DNA from 4 places in the Brevibacillus nitrificans genome. Region 3 is predicted to be linked to each of the others. Evidence: riboswitches for the same ligand, from Rfam matches in the RefSeq annotation. Region 3 holds a riboswitch; each other region holds the start of a gene.
What was found. Region 3 has a riboswitch for S-adenosylmethionine ahead of EDM59_RS27510 (BMP family lipoprotein). Riboswitches for the same ligand answer to the same signal wherever they lie in the genome.

Region 1 (4,210 bases), on a different contig from region 3:
GCCAACTGGATATCTCCACTCTGTACGAATCGAAGCTGGGCGGATTTAAACCAGGCGATACGGATGAAATCACCCTGGCGATTCAATTCGTAGATGACGGTAACGATCAAAACCGCTTCCAAAAAGACGTTTTGGATCTGACGCTGAATATCGAAGGAAAAGCTAGAGACGGCGTTCAACAATAATAGGTAGAAACGAAAAAGCGGCTATCCGGCCGCTTTTTCTGTTTTTTGTCTTAGTCGGCGAGCTCGCACGTGATTGTGCGAGCTCTTTGACCCAATCCTATGCAGTGACTTGATTGACAGCCGCTTTCAACGCCTGCTCCAAATCTCCGATAATATCCGCAATCGACTCTGTACCGATCGACAGGCGGATCATGCCCGGTGTGACACCTGCTGCTGCTTGCTCGGCTTCATTCATTTGCTGATGAGTAGTGCTCGCTGGATGAATGACGAGCGACTTGGAATCGCCTACGTTTGCCAGGTGGGAGAACAGCTGCACGGATTCGATCAGCTTTTTGCCTTCATTTACGCCGCCGCGGATGCCGAAGGTGAGGATGGCACCGGCACCTTTTGGCAAGTATTTTTGCGCGAGCTCGTAATTCGGATCGCTTTCCAGCCCTGGGTAGCTGACCCATTCAACGGCTGGGTGAGAAGCGAGGTATTCTGCAACGGCCTGCGCGTTTTGGCTGTGACGCTCCATGCGCAGGTGCAGTGTTTCCAGACCTTGCAGGAACAGGAAGGAGTTGAAAGGAGCAACGGCTGCTCCGATGTCGCGCTGCAGCTGAACGCGCGCTTTGATGATATAGGCGAGTGGCCCGACTGCTTCCGTGAACACTACGCCGTGGTAGCTTGGATCTGGTGTCGTCAGGCCAGGGAATTTGCCGTTGTTCCAGTTGAATTTGCCAGAGTCTACGATGATTCCGCCGATCGCTGTGCCGTGACCGCCAATGAACTTGGTCGTAGAGTGGATCACGATGTCCGCGCCATGCTCGAAAGGACGGCAGAGGAGCGGAGTAGCGAACGTGTTGTCGACGATCAACGGCACGCCATTTTCATGCGCGATGTCCGCGATGGATTGCAGGTCGGCTACATCGATGCGCGGGTTGCCGATCGTTTCGCAGAAAAAGGCCTTGGTATTGTCGTTGACGTAAGCACGGAAGTTTTCTGGGTTGGAATGATCCACGAAATGTACTTTGATACCCAAGCGTGGCAGGGTGTGTGCAAAGAGGTTGTAGGTGCCGCCGTACAAGCTGCTGGACGCGATGATTTCGTCGCCAGCCTGTGCAATGTTGAGGATGGAGAACGTAATGGCAGCTTGACCGGATGCTGTCGCCAGCGCACCTACTCCGCCCTCGAGCAGAGCTACGCGCTTTTCAAATACATCTTGAGTGGGGTTCATGATGCGAGTGTAGATGTTGCCCAATTCTTTGAGTGCGAACAAGTTAGCCGCATGATCCGTATCGCGGAAGACATAGGAGCTGGTTTGGTAGATCGGTACGGCGCGGGAACCTGTTACCGGATCAGGCTCCTGGCCTCCGTGGATGGCGATGGTTTCTGGCTTCCATTGTTGCTGTTCAGACATGATCATCTCTCCTTTTTTTTCTGTGGGTATGATAAGGTATAAAAAAACGGAGCTATCCTCTGAGTAGAAGAAGCTCCGGTCATACACGGACTCTCGTTCATCTCTCAGAATCTATGGATTCTGCAGGAATTGGCACCTCGCATCGTTACATGCAGGTTGCCGGGCTTCGTCGGGCCTGTCCCTCCACCACTCTTGATGAAAAATGGAAATCTGTTGTTGTCTTAATTGTATGAAAAAGTCCACTTTACTGTCAATATTCAATAATTCAGTTATCAGGGAGGATTAAATGGGAATATCAGACAATCACCAACAGACTGCAGGAAAAAAGAGCATCGCATTGCGAGCAGCGTGGATCGTTCCAAACGTGCTATGCTATTTTCTTCTTATTTATATAGGGGTATTTGTGGGTAAAAATGCGGAGCACCTGGAGGAGAACAATCAGCTGGTCATCTGGCTGTTTATGTTAGTGGTGATGTTCATGGTTTCGGTTTTCGGAACATTTCGCATCGTGTACTGGATCAAAAAAGGAAAGCTGTAAAGGGAAGGGAATCGGGATCGGAGGCAAACAAAAAAGAGCACATGCTGTGCCCTCTTCTGTACGAAAGGAATTAGTCCTTTTTAATGGTTGCGTGTGTTCCGTCGCAGTTTCCTTCTGCATTTTTGGTTTGACCGCATCTACAGGTTCCCATTCTTTTCCCCTCCTTTGCTATTCTTACTATTGATTATAGAAAATACACTAATGAAATACAACTTGATTACGAATCGTAATAAGCTTATGCTGATTTGGGCAGGATTCGTTTTCATAACTGTCGCTATTTGGACATAGCAGGGGCGTTAGAAATGCAGGAGTCCGTATGATATGATTGGATAGATATACATGCGAATAATTTCACTTACATAGCAGGGGGTATTTGTACGATGAGTAACGGCGTAAAGGAAATAACACCGGAAGAATTGCTGGCAAAACTGGAGGCTAATGAGCAAGTCCAAGTGATTGACGTACGTGAGGTTGATGAGTGGAACGCTGGTCACATTAAGCAAGCGAAGCTGATCCCGCTCGGATTTTTGCCGCATCGCATCGATGAGCTGGACAAAGACATTCCTCTTGTGATGGTTTGCCGCAGCGGTGCTCGCAGCAACATGGCCACGGAATATTTGGCAGCGCAAGGCTTTGATGTAGCAAACATGGTGGGCGGCATGCTCGCATGGCCAGGAGAGAAAGAACTGTAAGGTCTTTAGGGGAGGAAAGAAATCGTGAGTGGAGAAGCGCAACAGCAGCAGGGAGGGGCTCTGCAGCGTCATTGGTTTACCGTGCTTGCAGGCGTTTTGATTTTGGCAATTGTCGGTGTGTTTGGCTATAACTACATGACCAAAGAGCAGATTCCTGTCATGAAGGCATTAAACGACTTTTCCTTGGATAACATCAACGGTTCGACCTACACTTTCTCGGAGGGGAAAGGGAAAGTACGCTTGGTTGAATTCATGTTTACCAATTGCCCGGATATTTGTCCAGCGACTACGTACAACATGTCCAAGCTGCAGGATCAGCTGAAGGAAAAGGGGCTGTTTGGGGATAAGGTCGAGTTCGTGAGCATCACGTTTGACCCTGATTTTGACACCCCAGAAGTCCTGCAGGCGTATGCTGAGAAATTCAAGGCAGATCAAAGCGGCTGGAAATTCCTGCGAGGCGATGCCCAGGCGATCGAAAAGGTGACAAAAGACTTCGGAGTGGCTGTGATGAAGCAGCCGGACGGTTCCTTTGCCCATACGGCACGCATGTTCCTCGTGGATGAGGACGGAAACATGCGTCGCGCGTACGGGATGGCAGCCGAGATGGATATGGACCAAATGATGAAAGAGATGGTAGAGCTGGCTGACTAGCCTAGCGTGTCTCTTCGAATCGGATGGCGATGACCTTTTCGGTTTTCGTTTCAAATTCAATATGAACCAGTAACGCCCACACGCGATTGCCCTCTTGGAGCAAAAGCTTAAACGTCTCCTCTGACGTGGTGGGCGTTTTCGTTTTTCGGCCGACATGCAGGTAATCGACAATCTTGGCTTGCGGGTAGGTCTGCATGGTTTGCTGCATTGCGAGTCGTCCCCACTTGGCATATGGCGGCTCAGCGGCTGCGGGCATCGTCCAGGTCAGGGAGAGTGAAAGCAACAGGGCAGAGAAAATGGCGATAGCCTTGGCTCGCATAGATAACGCCCCCTTTATGGGAAAATAGGTCTTTCTGTGCGGTATTTTGTCCAATTTCTTGACTGGACACCCGGTTTCCTTGCTTTCTACCCTATGGATTTTGTACAATTTTCCAATGAGCGAATGAGTAGGCAAATGTGTTTTCTCTTGCACGGGTAACAGACTGGATGAAACGAACGCCTCGCGTTGTGTTACAATAAGAATGGCATGCTTGGTTCGGGTTCCCAAAATCATGCACGATGAAGTTAGGAGGAAAGATATTGAGCGACGTTAAGATTTTCGCAATGGGCGGCCTCGGCGAGATCGGAAAAAATATGTACTGCGTCGAGTATGAAGATGAAATCATTATGATTGACTGCGGGGTGAAATTCCCTGAAAACGAGATGTTCGGGATCGATTTGGTCATCCCTGATGTTTCTTATCTGG
Region 2 (4,210 bases), on a different contig from region 3:
CTCCGGGAAATGACGGCAGACATTCGCCGCGGCCATCCTGTTTCCGGTTTTGCCGAAGAACTGGCGGATATCGTAGGACGCATCATTCCTCAACTGCCTCGAGATGTACGCCATCGTGAGGAAACACCTTCACAAGAAAATGAGCAGCGCATCAACAAAAGCAACAACTCGCATCCAACCGGGAACAAGAACATCAACGTCAATCGAACAGGTGCACCTTAAACGCATGCAGCAAAAAAAAGGCATTCGCCCAGGCTTTTACGCCCGGGAGAATGCTTTTTCTGATGGCGCCGCCGCCTTCAAAGAAGGCAGGGAGTCCAATGCTTGCTGCAGATCCAAAATCAAATCATCCACATCTTCGAGTCCAGCCGATAGACGGATCAGCCCGTCGGTAATCCCGCGCTGTGCTCTTTCCTCTGCTGGCATCGAAGCATGGGACATCGCTGCCGGGTAGGAGAGAATCGTTTCAACGGCACCCAGGCTCACAGCGACGATCGGCAGCTTCACCCGATCAAAAAGCGCTTTTGCCCGTTCGCGGCTCCCTACGTCAAAGGAAAGCACCGCACCATGACCACTGGCTTGCGCTTCCTGGATCTCATGGCCAGGATGCTCAGCCAAGCCCGTGTAATAGACGCGCGTGACGGCAGGGTGTGCCTGGAGCCAATGCGCGATTTTTTCTGCCGTACGGGTGCTGACATCCAGACGCGCTTTTAATGTTTTCAGACCGCGCATGACCAGCCAGCAGTCCTGTACGCCGAGAATCGCCCCCATGCCGTTTTGTATAAAGTAGAGCTGCTCTCCCAGCGCTGCATCGCGTGTAACAGCCAAACCAGCTACGACATCACTGTGACCCCCGATAAATTTTGTCGCGCTGTGAATGACAATATCTGCCCCCAGCTCCAGCGGGCGCTGATAATACGGGGTCAAAAATGTGTTATCCACGATGACCAACAACCCGTTTTCTTTCCCAATTTGACACACAGCCGATAGATCTGTCACCTTCAGCGTTGGATTGGACGGTGTCTCCAAATAGATGCCCTTCGTCGTCGGCTGGATCGCAGCCCTGACGGCTTCTGTCTGCGTAGAATCGACGAACGTGACAGTGATCCCCATGCGGGACAGCACTCTCGTCAAGAAGCGGAATGTGCCGCCGTAGACATCCTCTGCTACGACGACATGATCTCCAGCGGAAAAAAGCATGAACACGCTGGAAATTGCAGCCATACCGGAAGCAAAAGCGAAGCCTCTCTCTCCGCCCTCTAGACCTGCAATCGCCTGTTCCAAGGCTTCGCGAGTCGGATTGCCGGACCGTGCATAATCGAATTTGCCTGGCTGATCCAAATCAGCCTGATGAAACGTAGAAGCCTGGTAAATCGGTACCGACGACGCGCCTGTAGCCGGATCAAAGCACGATGTGCCATGCAGCACTCTGGTTGCAAAATTCATCGTACACTCCCCCCAACCGTCAAGCTCGCATCCAGCGCCTGGCACAAGTCTGCAATCAGGTCATCCGGATGCTCAATGCCTACAGACAGGCGGAGAAGACGGTCGCATACCCCTACATACTCGCGAATCTCCAGTGGGATGTCCGCATGTGTCTGCGTCGCCGGATATGTACACAACGATTCAACCCCACCCAGACTTTCTGCAAAGGATACGATTTGCAAATGCTTCAAAAACGGCTTCACCTGATCCGCTGAGCGTACCCGGAAGGAAACCATGCCACTAAATCCACTCGACTGCTTCACCTGCACCTCGTGTCCCGGATGATCCACCAGCCCAGGATAAAAGACTTCCGTTACGGCTGGATGCTCTTTCAGCTTGTTCGCCACGGCAAAGGCATTGGATTGATGGCGTTCCATGCGCAGTGCCAGAGTCTTCATCCCCCGAAGCAGAAGCCAGCTGTCCTGTGGACCTAAAACCGCTCCGATGGAATTGTGCAAAAAACGGATTTTTTCCGATAACTCTTGCCCTTTTGTTACGATCAGACCTGCCAGCACATCATTGTGTCCACCGAGATACTTGGTCGCGCTATGCAGAACGATATCTGCTCCCAGTTCAAGTGGGCGTTGACAATAGGGAGTCATGAACGTGTTGTCTACGATGGTCAAGAGACCGTGCCGTTTTGCAAGCAGCGCCACTTCTCCAATATCCGTAATCTGAATCAGCGGGTTTGTCGGTGTCTCCACAAAAATGGCTTTGGTTTCAGGCTTCACAGCTGATTCCAGCTCTGCCAAGTCACGCAAATCTACATACGAGAACGTCAATCCGTAACGGGACAAAACCTGTTCAAACAGTCGATATGTCCCCCCGTACAAGTCTAGTGAGACAATCAAATGATCGCCTTGGGAAAACAAGCCCATGACGGTGTGGATGGCCGCCATTCCGGAAGCACACGCGAAGCCGCCATCGCCTGATTCCGCAGCCGCAATCGCCTCTTCCAGAACCACACGTGTGGGATTCGCTGTTCGCGTATAGTCAAACCCTGTGCTTTCCCCCAACGTCGGATGGCGATAGGCCGTTGAATAGTAGACGGGGAAATTAACCGCCCCCGTCTTTTCGTCTTTCCCTACGCCCGCTTGAACAAGTTTTGTTTCCAAATGCATCTGTTTTCTCTCCCTCCAATAGTGTAAGAGGGGCATGAAAAAAAGCCCCTTTCCTCTGAAAGAAGGCTTTGATTACGTCGCCGTAAGCAAGACCTTCTCATCTTTCAGAGTTTGATAACTCTGCAGGAATTAGCACCATTATCTCCCTGTATATTACAGGTGATTGGTTGCCGGGCATCATCGGGCCAGTCCCTCCGCCTCTCTGGATAAGAAGATTGCTATTCAATTTGATTGATCCTAATACTAACGGATGGGCATCTTCCTTGTCAACAGGATTTTCCACCTAGCCCCTTCGCTAGTTTGCGTTTTTCAAGGCTTCCATCACTTGATTGTCCAGCTTGGCCGCTGCATTTTTATCGTATGTCTTTTCGTATTGCGGCTCTACAGAAATACGAGAACCATAGAACATGATGTCCCGCACTGCTTCAATGGCTATTTCCACCATAGCCAGCTTGAGCGGAACACCTTCGAGCCTTTCCGATTTCACGACCGCCTGACCGTTGATCGCATAAGAGGAGCCAGCACCGATCAGATGCAAAACAACCTGCGGCTCTTTTGTAATATTGGTTAAGATGCGCGATCGGTTATCCACAGCAAAGCGGATCAAATCGCTAGACGCCGCATAAGTCCAGGACAAGGAACTGAGGGCAGGAGAACCCGACTCGTGATCGATGGTAGCCAGCGTGACAAAACGCTCCTTTTGCAAGAGCCCATACAATTCTTCTGACAGGGATCGGGAAACGGTTTCAGCCATTTTGCTTGCCTCCTTGTAAACGTAACGTACGCTTATTGTACCCTCCTGGAAAAGGATTAGGCAAACGTTTCCTCTTTGTCTTGCTTCTCCCTCTTTTTTTCCCTAAACTGGAAGAAATCCAAACGACTGAGAAATGGAGGTTACCTGATGACTCCCACTGACCGCTTGCTTACCCAAATTGACCAGTTGCTGCAGGAAATCAAAGAGGTGCGCAAACTAAACGAGCGTATGGATAAAATCGCCATGTTTCTCGAAGATATACGTCTCGCAGATATCGTCCAAAACTATACAGCCCCGCGCAAGCTGCTCTGGATCAATTTCCTCGCAGGTCTTGCCCGGGGTCTGGGTCTGACGATAGGAACGGCCATCGTGCTTGCGCTGCTTGGCTCGCTCCTGTCTCAGTTCTTATCCATACCGATTATTGGCGATTACATAAAAGACTTGGTAGATTACGTACAATCCTACAAGCAGCCGTAAGACCCATGATTAATCGTCGTCACGGTCTTTCCGGGCATCATCATCACGTTCGCGATCATTCTCCTCGGCATTTTGCTTCGACCACTCGCCCTGCTTTTTCCAAAAGCCATACGCATTCCCATTCGGATAGTGGTCAAGCTTCCCTTTTTCCTTTTTATCCTTTGCTTCGTCCTCATCGTCGCGTTTTTCTGCTTCCCGCTTCAAAATGTCAGCTAAGCCCTTGATGTTGTTTGTTGCGAACGCAGCCTGTTTCACCAGCTTATCGTTGACGTACAGCTCCAGACGAACAGCATCCTCCTGAAAGCTCAGGTTTTTCAGAGGAAGCTTGAGTGTGTATTCCCCTTTGTCATTTGGCTTCACTTCTTGCTTTTTG
Region 3 (4,210 bases):
GTTTTAATCGCAAAGCGGTCTACCCATCCGCGAACCACCTGGCGGAACGCATCGCGCAGGATGACGCCGCGCCGGTAGTAATCAGGCTTGCGCTGATAGCCCATCAACGCGTTTTCCTCGACACTTTCCTGCTTCGCGGTTCCCCACATATAGCGGTCTTCTGGAATGTGCGCCAGCCCTGCCTGACGGATCGACTCTACGGACTTATTGGTCACATCTGCACCCGCCAAATGGATCTTCCCTGCCTGCACAGGCCGCAATCCACTGATCACTTGCAGCAGCTCAGACTGTCCGTTGCCGGATACACCTGCGATTCCTACGATTTCACCGTGGTGAACGGCGAAGCTCACGTTATCCAGCAAGGTTTGCTTCTCTCGCACAGTCACTTGATCTACATGCAGCAGTCGTTTTCCCTCCAAAGGGATGCGCTGGCTCAGCTCTTCCAGCTCTCTGCCTACCATCAGCCTCGCCAGATCGTCGACATTCGTCTCGTGCCGGGAAACGGTCCCAGTCACACGGCCTCCGCGAAGAACGGTAATGCGATCCGATACCTCCATAACCTCCTGCAGCTTATGGGTAATCAGAATGACGCTTTTTCCGCTTGCCGCCAAATTCCGAATCGTCTGCAGCAAGTCTTTTACCTCCAACGGTGTCAATACAGCCGTTGGTTCGTCGAGCACGATGATATCCGCCCCCTGATACAGCACCTTGAGAATCTCGACCCTTTGCTGTTCACCGACCGAGCAGGTAGAGACCCGTGCCTGTGGGTTGATCGGAATGCGGTATTGCTCGCTTAAAGCACGTACTTTCTCCACAGCTTCCTTGCGCCGAAAAAAACCTGCCTGCTTGGGCTCGTAGCCAATCACGATATTTTCCGCCACACTAAACTCTCCAAAGAGCATGAAGTGCTGGTGTACCATGCCAATCCCGTTTCGTATCGCGTCGTTGGGACCGCGAAAGGATACCGGTTTCCCGTTGAGAAGGATCTCCCCTGCCGTTGGCTGCTCCATCCCGTACAGCATCCGCATGAGCGTGGTTTTCCCGGCGCCATTTTCCCCGACGATCGCATGCACCTCGCCCGCCTCCAAGGTGAGCGACACTTGATCGTTGGCCGTAAATTCTCCGTACTTCTTGGTCATCTGCTTCATTTCCAAACGATGTGTCATTCCTGCTCCTCCTCCTCTTGATGCAGCCGAAATACACAAGCGACCGACTACACAGCTGTAGTCGGTCACCTAAATGCACGAATGCTGCCAGCTATTCGAACGAGTCAGGAACTTTGCGCGTACCTGCTACGATCTCGTCATTGATAGCCTTCACTTTGTCGATTACTTCTTGGCCGATGAAAGCGTTCAGCGGCGTTTTGCTTTCGTGGGTCACATAGGTTACGCCCACGCCTTTTTCTTTCAATCCGTAGGTCACTACGCCTGGCTTGAAGCTGCCCTCTACGAAAGATTTCACGGTCTCGTATGCTGCTGCATCTGTACCTTTCAGCTGGGACAAAACGATGTGCTCAGGGTCGATCGTGGTACGGTCAACGTCCTGTCCGGAAGTGAAGAAGCCTTTTTCTTTCGCTGCTTCAAAAACACCCAGATCCCCTACAGCTGCAGCGCCGTTAATGAAGTCAGCGCCTTTGGAAGCCTGGAGCAAAGCAAGCTCCTTCGCTTTTGCCGGGTCAGAGAAGCTGCCCACGTAGTTTACGAGGAATTCTGCATTCGGGTTGGTCGCTTTCATCCCTTCCTGGAAACCGCCTGTCCATTTTTTCAGGAGAGGAATATCCATGGCGACAACCATGCCCACTTTGTTTGTTTTCGTTGCCAGTCCAGCCGCTGCTCCCATCAGGTAAGCCGCTTCCTGCTCGCGGAAGGTAACGCTGCGTACATTTGGCAAATCAACAACGGTGTCGATGATCGCGAAGTTTTTATCCGGATTTTCGGCGGCTACTTTTTTCAAGGCATCTTCAGATTCAAACGAAGACGTGATAATCAAATCGTAGTTTTCCGCCACTGCTACACGCAGGTTTTCTTCAATCGCGCCATGGTCAGTGGATTCGATGCTTTTTACTTCTGCGCCAAACTCTTGACCGGCTTTCTTAGCGCCTTCATCCATTTGCTGGAAGAACGGGTTCACCCCGATTTTTTCTGGCAGGATCAGGGCAATGCGTTTTTTCGCCGCTCCCTCTTGTCCTGCTGCTTGTCCCTCTGCTTTATCTGCTGGAGCACTGCTGCCTCCTGCCGAGCATCCTGCTGCCAAAACGGCGAATGTGGTCAATGCCAACAATAATTTCTTCATGGTGTTCCCCTCTCTAACTGGAGCATTATATTCGTTCTTATCTATTTACTTATGTAATGTACGGTTTTTACGCCAAAAAATCAACAGTAATTACGTACATTTCAACAAAAACCACAGTTAACGTTCGTAAATAAGACAAAAAACGTTTGAAATACAAAAAAACTCTTCCTTTGAGGAAGAGTTTGCGTCCTGAACGGTCCTCTTCCTCATCTTTCAAGACATTTCCCTGTCTTGTAGGAATTGGCACCAGTCTGTACAAGGTACAGTGGTTGCCGGGCTTCATCGGGCCAGTCCCTCCGCCGCTCTAGATAAGGCAGTAAATCTATAGGATTATAGTCAGATATATTCTAGCAGAATTTTTTAAAAATGCAATGATTATTTCAAATCTTTTTACTGCTTGTGAAATGTCTGCTGGAGCCGATGCGATAAAGTATTGAGCTCACCCAGTTCTTCGGTGATTTCCCGTACCCTTTGATGCTGATTCTCTGCGGTGGCAAACAGCTCCTCCAGATTGGCTACAGACTCTTCAGTGACGGCAGTGATCGTCGACATTTCCATCGCGACTTCACTCGAGCGCAGCTTGACCCGGTCCATGCTGGAACGCACATGCTCTGCAGCTGCGAGGAAGTGAACCATTCCTGCCCGCACGGCTTCAATTGATTCAACCGTTTTTACGGCTAGCTCTTTTCCTTTGGAGACAGAGGTTTCCCCGTTTCCAATTTGGAGGACCGCATTCTCGCTTTCCTGATGGAGCGACTTCAAAATCTCCGTGATTTCCTGTGTGGCCGTCGCACTTTGTTCGGCCAGCTTCCGCACTTCATCTGCGACTACAGCAAAGCCTCTGCCATGCTCTCCTGCACGGGCAGATTCGATCGCCGCATTCAGCGCCAACAGGTTGGTTTGCGTCGCGATCTGGTTAATGGCCCCTACGATTTCCTCGACTTTGTTGGCCTGACGATTGAGCTGATGAATAGTTGAAGCGGCCACATTTACAGCCTCCACGATCTGATCCATCTGCTTGGATAGCTCATTCATCATGCTCACACTTTCCGTCAGCCGCAGATTGTTCTGGTCAGACTCTGCCTTCATAGCATTCGTCTGCGTCGTGACATCCACGATTTCCTGATCGATCGACTGGACTTCCTCCTCGATCTTCACCGTCGAATGAGCCTGCGACTCCATGCCCGTTGCCACCTCTTTAAAGGCGAGCATCATGTCATCCGTGTTGCGTTTGGTTCCTTCTGCGTGCACATGTACGTGCTCCGTCGTGCGATCCAGCTGCTCGGTCATCACTTCGATGTGTTCGAGCATTTCTTTCAAACGCTGTTCCTTCTCCTCTGCTTCCTTTCTAGCGGCGTTCGCTCTCTGCAGCGATGCTTGTCCAGCCAGACACAGGTACGTCACCGCTGCCATCATCATCAAAATAGCGACAATCCGCACAGCGAGGTTGATTTCGGTATAATCGCCGGTAAAAATCTGATAGGTGCCTGTGTAGAAGCCGACGAGCGTGGCGATGATCTGCGTAACCCCAGCAAACACCACCAGCTTCCAGTCCAGATAGGCAGCCAAAAAGCCCATTACGATAAAGGCGAGAAAAGCAACTTCCTGCTCTGAGCTAAAGTGATCAAATGAAATAGCATAAAACATGAGTCCAATCGCGACGAGATAACGGATAACCGTGCTGTTCCTACGAATGAAATAATAGGGCGATACGATCAAGGTCACCAGCAAGCCTAACGAACTGACCATCCAGAAATTTACGTTTTCCTGGAAGGCGATCAGTCCGGCCATCCACAAATGATTCCACAAAACAAAGATCATAAAGCCTTCCTTGTTCGTCAAGGTATTCCGTATTAACTGAATCATCAATGTCCCTCCTTACTTTTCGATTGGTATTTCCCCTCCATTATAGATGGTG
Region 4 (4,210 bases), on a different contig from region 3:
AGGCACCTGCCTGTGGGAACTTCTTGTACACTACCGCGTGGATCAATGTCTCAGCGGAAGGCTTGAGTGAGGTCTCATCAACTGGTCGGGAATCGCTGTCCACGATCAGGTAGTCTTCCGGGGAGAGCTTGGTTTTGTCCTTGCCGCTCGCTGTTACGGCAAATTGCAGCGGTTCATTGGCAACCTTGATGGAAAGGTTGCCGCTCGTACCCGGGAACCAGTCCCGGCGAGCAAATGTCAGCTTGGCGTCGTCCAAGCGGCGAAAAGCGTCCAAGCGTTGTTCAAATGTGGCAGTCATGTTTTAGCTGACCTCCTGTTGACGTTTCAAATCTTGTAGGATGGCAATCACATCATGGAATGTGGCAAACGTGCGGTGTGGCAGATTCAGCTCCTCCGCCCTCTGGGCGAGGAACGAACGGGCAATCACAAAGTCGGCGATCTTGGCACCAGCCAAATCGGTGATCGAATCTCCGATCACCACGCGGTAGTAGTCGGCAGGATCGTAGCGGCGAATGATCGTCGTTTTGCACATGCCACATCCATTGGAGCAGTGATCGTCACAGGAGTGCGGCCAGGTGATCGTGATCTTGTCGCCGGAAAAATCACTTCCGTTGCAATAGATCGGTACATCCTTCAGATCAAACGGAGCGAGGATCGGATCGACGAAGAAGTCGATGCCGCCGCTGGTCACCAGCCATTCGATTCCCTCTTCGCGGCAGAAACGGACGAAATCCGCAAAGCCAGGGCGAATCGATGCTTCGCTGACGATAAAGTCAATAATTTCTTCGCGCAGAGAGGAGGGGAGCAGCTGGAACAGCTTTCCGACCCCTTCCTGCACGCTGATTTTTTGCGAAAGGATTTGTTCGGTCAAAGCTTCCCACTCGGGTGGAGCAAACCTGCGGACAATCGCCACAATGTTGTCTTTTTCCGTGATGGTACCGTCAAAATCGCAGAAGAGAACGAGCTTTTTGCTCATCGTCCGCCACCCCACTTCGTAAGGGCCACAGCCAGCTCAGAGGAACCCTCGGCCGCTTCCTGCAGCGTTTTACCAGCGGTCACTGCCAGGGTAGCAGCAACAAAAGCTTTTGCCCCTGCAGTCGCACCGCCTGGGTGACCGTGGATTCCGCCACCTGCATTGACGATCTGGTCGAGTCCAAAGTCAGCGAACAGCTGCGGCACGAGTCCCGGATGAATACCGGCAGATGGGACTGGGAACGAACGGCGGATGCCTTCGAGAGGTGCCGTCAAGTTTTCAGCCAGCTGCAGCGCCTCGGTCTTGTTCAGCGCAACGTTTCCATATGGAGATGGGAAGAGCACCAGGTCTGCTCCAGCAATCCGCATCAGCTTCCCGAGCAGGAGCGGAGTCGCAATCCCGTAATCCGGCGATGGATAGTAAGCACCAGCCAAAGCTGGATGCGCCATGATCGGAACGTGTACATCTGGATCAGCTGCCAGGCGGTGCAAGGCGTCGAAGCCAAAAGCCAGGACATTGAACAGGAGGCAGTCGGCTCCAGCGTCAATGGCGCGCTTAGCTTTTTCATTCAGCTCGTTTACCGGACCTGTCAGGTTGGCCGCGTAGAGCACAGGCTTGCCGATTTCTTCTTCCGTTTCGATCGCGATCTGTTTAAACGCCTTGATTCTCTCGAGGAACGGAGCGCGTTCATCCGCAAAGAAAATTTCGTCATCTTTGACCAGATCTACGCCGCCCAATGCTTGTGCGCGAAACTGGGTTTTCAGATCATCAAAAGGCAATCCCAGGCAGGACTTGAAAATGCTCATCAATAGTGGACGGTTGTGGGCGTCCAGGCGATTGCGCAGCCCGTCAATGCCGTATTTTGGACCAGGGAACGTTCCCAAAAACGACTCAGGAAAGCTGACATCGACCAGCTTAATCTTGCCATCCATGGAGAGCTTCCCAAAAATGCCTGTCAACAAGGAGGGAATATCGTTGGTAAAGTTGCGAGTCGGATAGCTGACGGTAATCAGGCCGCGCGTTTCTCCGTTCTCCAAGGTTTCCAGCGGAGTTGCGCTTACTGCTTCGCCCAGATATGGCTTTAGCTCGGCTTGTTTGGCCGCAGGCAATTCCGTCCAGGAACCTACAGTCATACCGACTGCGATCGATTCTGCTTTTTGGTTCAAATCTTTGGCTTGTGTCAAATAGGTGACGAGGATACGGTGCTCACTCATTGCTAGGACTAATCCTCCTTAAAAACGGTGATGTGAGAAAATAAAAAGAGCCTCCCCAGCGATCAGGGAGGCGGTTGTCGACTATCAGAACGTCTTCGTCTCCTCTCATCTCTCGGGTTCGTAGTCGAGGCAAAGGAAAACAATATCCTAAATCTCGACTCTTATCCGTTGGAATTAGCACCGTTTCGCTTTCTAATAAACATAGAATAGCGCCGGTTGCCGGGCATCATAGGGCCAGTCCCTCAGCCAGCTCGCGATAAGAGTTATGAGGTTCACGCTAGAACAGCGTGTGCGATAGCTTTATGATAAGGCGATCAGATGCGGTAGTCAAATTATTTTTTGCCGAGTTTACACATAGGATTACAGGACAAACAAATGAGGGAAAGCATATTGCGGGGAAAAAGGGTGTTGACAGCATCAGGTAGAGGAATGTATGATTCAAACTAAATTCAAAACTGCATACGTTGGATACCTTATCCAGAGAAGGTGGAGGGACTGGCCCGATGATACCCGGCAACCGACACGACGCTTTTCAGACGTTCGAGACGACTGATGCATAGGCGACGTGCACGGTGCTAATTCCTGCAGAAACAAAAGTAGTCTGGAAGATAAGGGGGACAAGGGCACGTTTCTCTATACGTGACGATCGCGACCTCTTTTCTTCGGGAAAAGAGGTCTTTTTGTACAGTAAGAATTTATAAGATTCTTAGCCAGTATAAGTGCAACTATGGCTCCACCGCAAAGCTTGGCGAAGCCAAGTTTTCTAATATGACATCGCTTGGACCAGCCTACTGGAAATAGACAAAAATCGGCAAAGGGGAGAAAGGAATCATGGCATATCGTGCATTGACAGAACAGGAAGCAGTGGAGTACGTGAAAGCATTGCCAGGGCTTTTTACCGAGGGAGCTACGCTAGTCAGCAGTGAGATTGGCGACGGCAACCTCAATCTGGTGTTTGACATTCGAGAGGAAGCGACAGGAAAAAGCGTGATCGTGAAGCAAGCTCTTCCTTACGCTCGCGTGGTAGGGGAGTCCTGGCCACTGACGGTAGACCGTGCGCGCATCGAGAGCGAGGCACTTCGTCTCCAGCACAAATACGTACCGGATCTCGTACCGGAAGTGTATCACTTTGACCAAGAGCTGGCGTTGACCGTTATGGAAAACGTGGGTGACCATATCATCATGCGCAAAGGCTTGATCGAGGGCAATCGCTATCCGCTGTTCGCCAAGCAGATTGGGAAATTCCTCGCGCACACGCTATTCTACACATCTGATTTGGGGGCAAACCCGTACGATAAAAAAGCGCTCGTCGGAACATTCTTGAATCCGGAATTGTGCAAAATTACGGAAGATCTGGTGTTTACTGATCCTTATGAAAATGCGCCAACGAACGACTTCAATCCTTTGATTCAAAAGGAAGTCGAAGCAATCTGGGAAAACAAGCCGCTCAAGCTGGAAATCGCAAAGCTGAAATTTGACTTCCTCACCCGAGCAGAAGCGCTGCTGCACGGTGACCTGCATACAGGCAGCATCTTCATCACACCGACCAGCATGAAAGCGATCGACCCTGAGTTTGCTTACTACGGACCGATTGGCTTTGACATCGGTGCAGTCATTGCCAACCTGCTGCTCAACTACGCAGGCCAGCACGGATTGCAAAAAGACCAAGGAGAACGCGAATCGTATCGCGAATACTTGCTTGCAACGGTGGAGGATGTCTGGAATGAATTCGTCTCCCAGTTTGTGCAGCTCTGGCACAAGCAGGCAAAAGAGCGCAGCGCACATGTGGAGGGCCTGTGGCAAAGCTATGTGAACCGTCTGATCCAGGATACCGCTGGCTTTGCAGGCTGCAAAATTTTGCGCCGCGTGATCGGATTGGCTGGTGTCGCTGACTTGAACAGCATCGAGGACGTTCAAGTTCGCGCCGAAGCAGAGCGCTTGGCACTCGCTATCGGGGAAGCACTGATCCTCGGACGCAGCAATCTGGAGGAGTCTACCGACATTACGGACCTCGTCCGCACCG

Region 1: linked by a shared signal. The riboswitch ahead of EDM59_RS22570 (homocysteine synthase) and the one ahead of EDM59_RS27510 (BMP family lipoprotein) in region 3 are both predicted to bind S-adenosylmethionine.
Region 2: linked by a shared signal. The riboswitch ahead of EDM59_RS00560 (aminotransferase class I/II-fold pyridoxal phosphate-dependent enzyme) and the one ahead of EDM59_RS27510 (BMP family lipoprotein) in region 3 are both predicted to bind S-adenosylmethionine.
Region 4: linked by a shared signal. The riboswitch ahead of EDM59_RS10860 (2,3-diketo-5-methylthiopentyl-1-phosphate enolase) and the one ahead of EDM59_RS27510 (BMP family lipoprotein) in region 3 are both predicted to bind S-adenosylmethionine.

The regions. Positions count from the first base shown of each region.
Region 1 covers NZ_RHHU01000015.1:99,993-104,202, forward strand. The annotation lists gene EDM59_RS22565 (TasA family protein) at 1-185, shown strand, start outside; gene EDM59_RS22570 (homocysteine synthase) at 283-1,584, opposite strand; SAM riboswitch class I at 1,679-1,786, opposite strand; gene EDM59_RS22575 (hypothetical protein) at 1,871-2,122, shown strand; gene EDM59_RS22580 (rhodanese-like domain-containing protein) at 2,503-2,814, shown strand; gene EDM59_RS22585 (SCO family protein) at 2,839-3,465, shown strand; gene EDM59_RS22590 (YqzG/YhdC family protein) at 3,467-3,784, opposite strand; gene rnjA (ribonuclease J1) at 4,024-4,210, shown strand, end outside.
Region 2 covers NZ_RHHU01000001.1:115,802-120,011, forward strand. The annotation lists gene EDM59_RS00550 (YhcN/YlaJ family sporulation lipoprotein) at 1-222, shown strand, start outside; gene EDM59_RS00555 (trans-sulfuration enzyme family protein) at 259-1,446, opposite strand; gene EDM59_RS00560 (aminotransferase class I/II-fold pyridoxal phosphate-dependent enzyme) at 1,443-2,606, opposite strand; SAM riboswitch class I at 2,701-2,819, opposite strand; gene EDM59_RS00565 (pyridoxamine 5'-phosphate oxidase family protein) at 2,902-3,360, opposite strand; gene EDM59_RS00570 (DUF5665 domain-containing protein) at 3,508-3,837, shown strand; gene EDM59_RS00575 (hypothetical protein) at 3,847-4,210, opposite strand, start outside.
Region 3 covers NZ_RHHU01000020.1:138,547-142,756, forward strand. The annotation lists gene EDM59_RS27505 (ABC transporter ATP-binding protein) at 1-1,166, opposite strand, end outside; gene EDM59_RS27510 (BMP family lipoprotein) at 1,258-2,292, opposite strand; SAM riboswitch class I at 2,496-2,607, opposite strand; gene EDM59_RS27515 (methyl-accepting chemotaxis protein) at 2,683-4,158, opposite strand.
Region 4 covers NZ_RHHU01000005.1:169,665-173,874, reverse strand. The annotation lists gene EDM59_RS10870 (methylthioribulose 1-phosphate dehydratase) at 1-298, opposite strand, end outside; gene EDM59_RS10865 (2-hydroxy-3-keto-5-methylthiopentenyl-1-phosphate phosphatase) at 302-976, opposite strand; gene EDM59_RS10860 (2,3-diketo-5-methylthiopentyl-1-phosphate enolase) at 973-2,187, opposite strand; SAM riboswitch class I at 2,346-2,450, opposite strand; SAM riboswitch class I at 2,658-2,802, shown strand; gene mtnK (S-methyl-5-thioribose kinase) at 3,019-4,210, shown strand, end outside.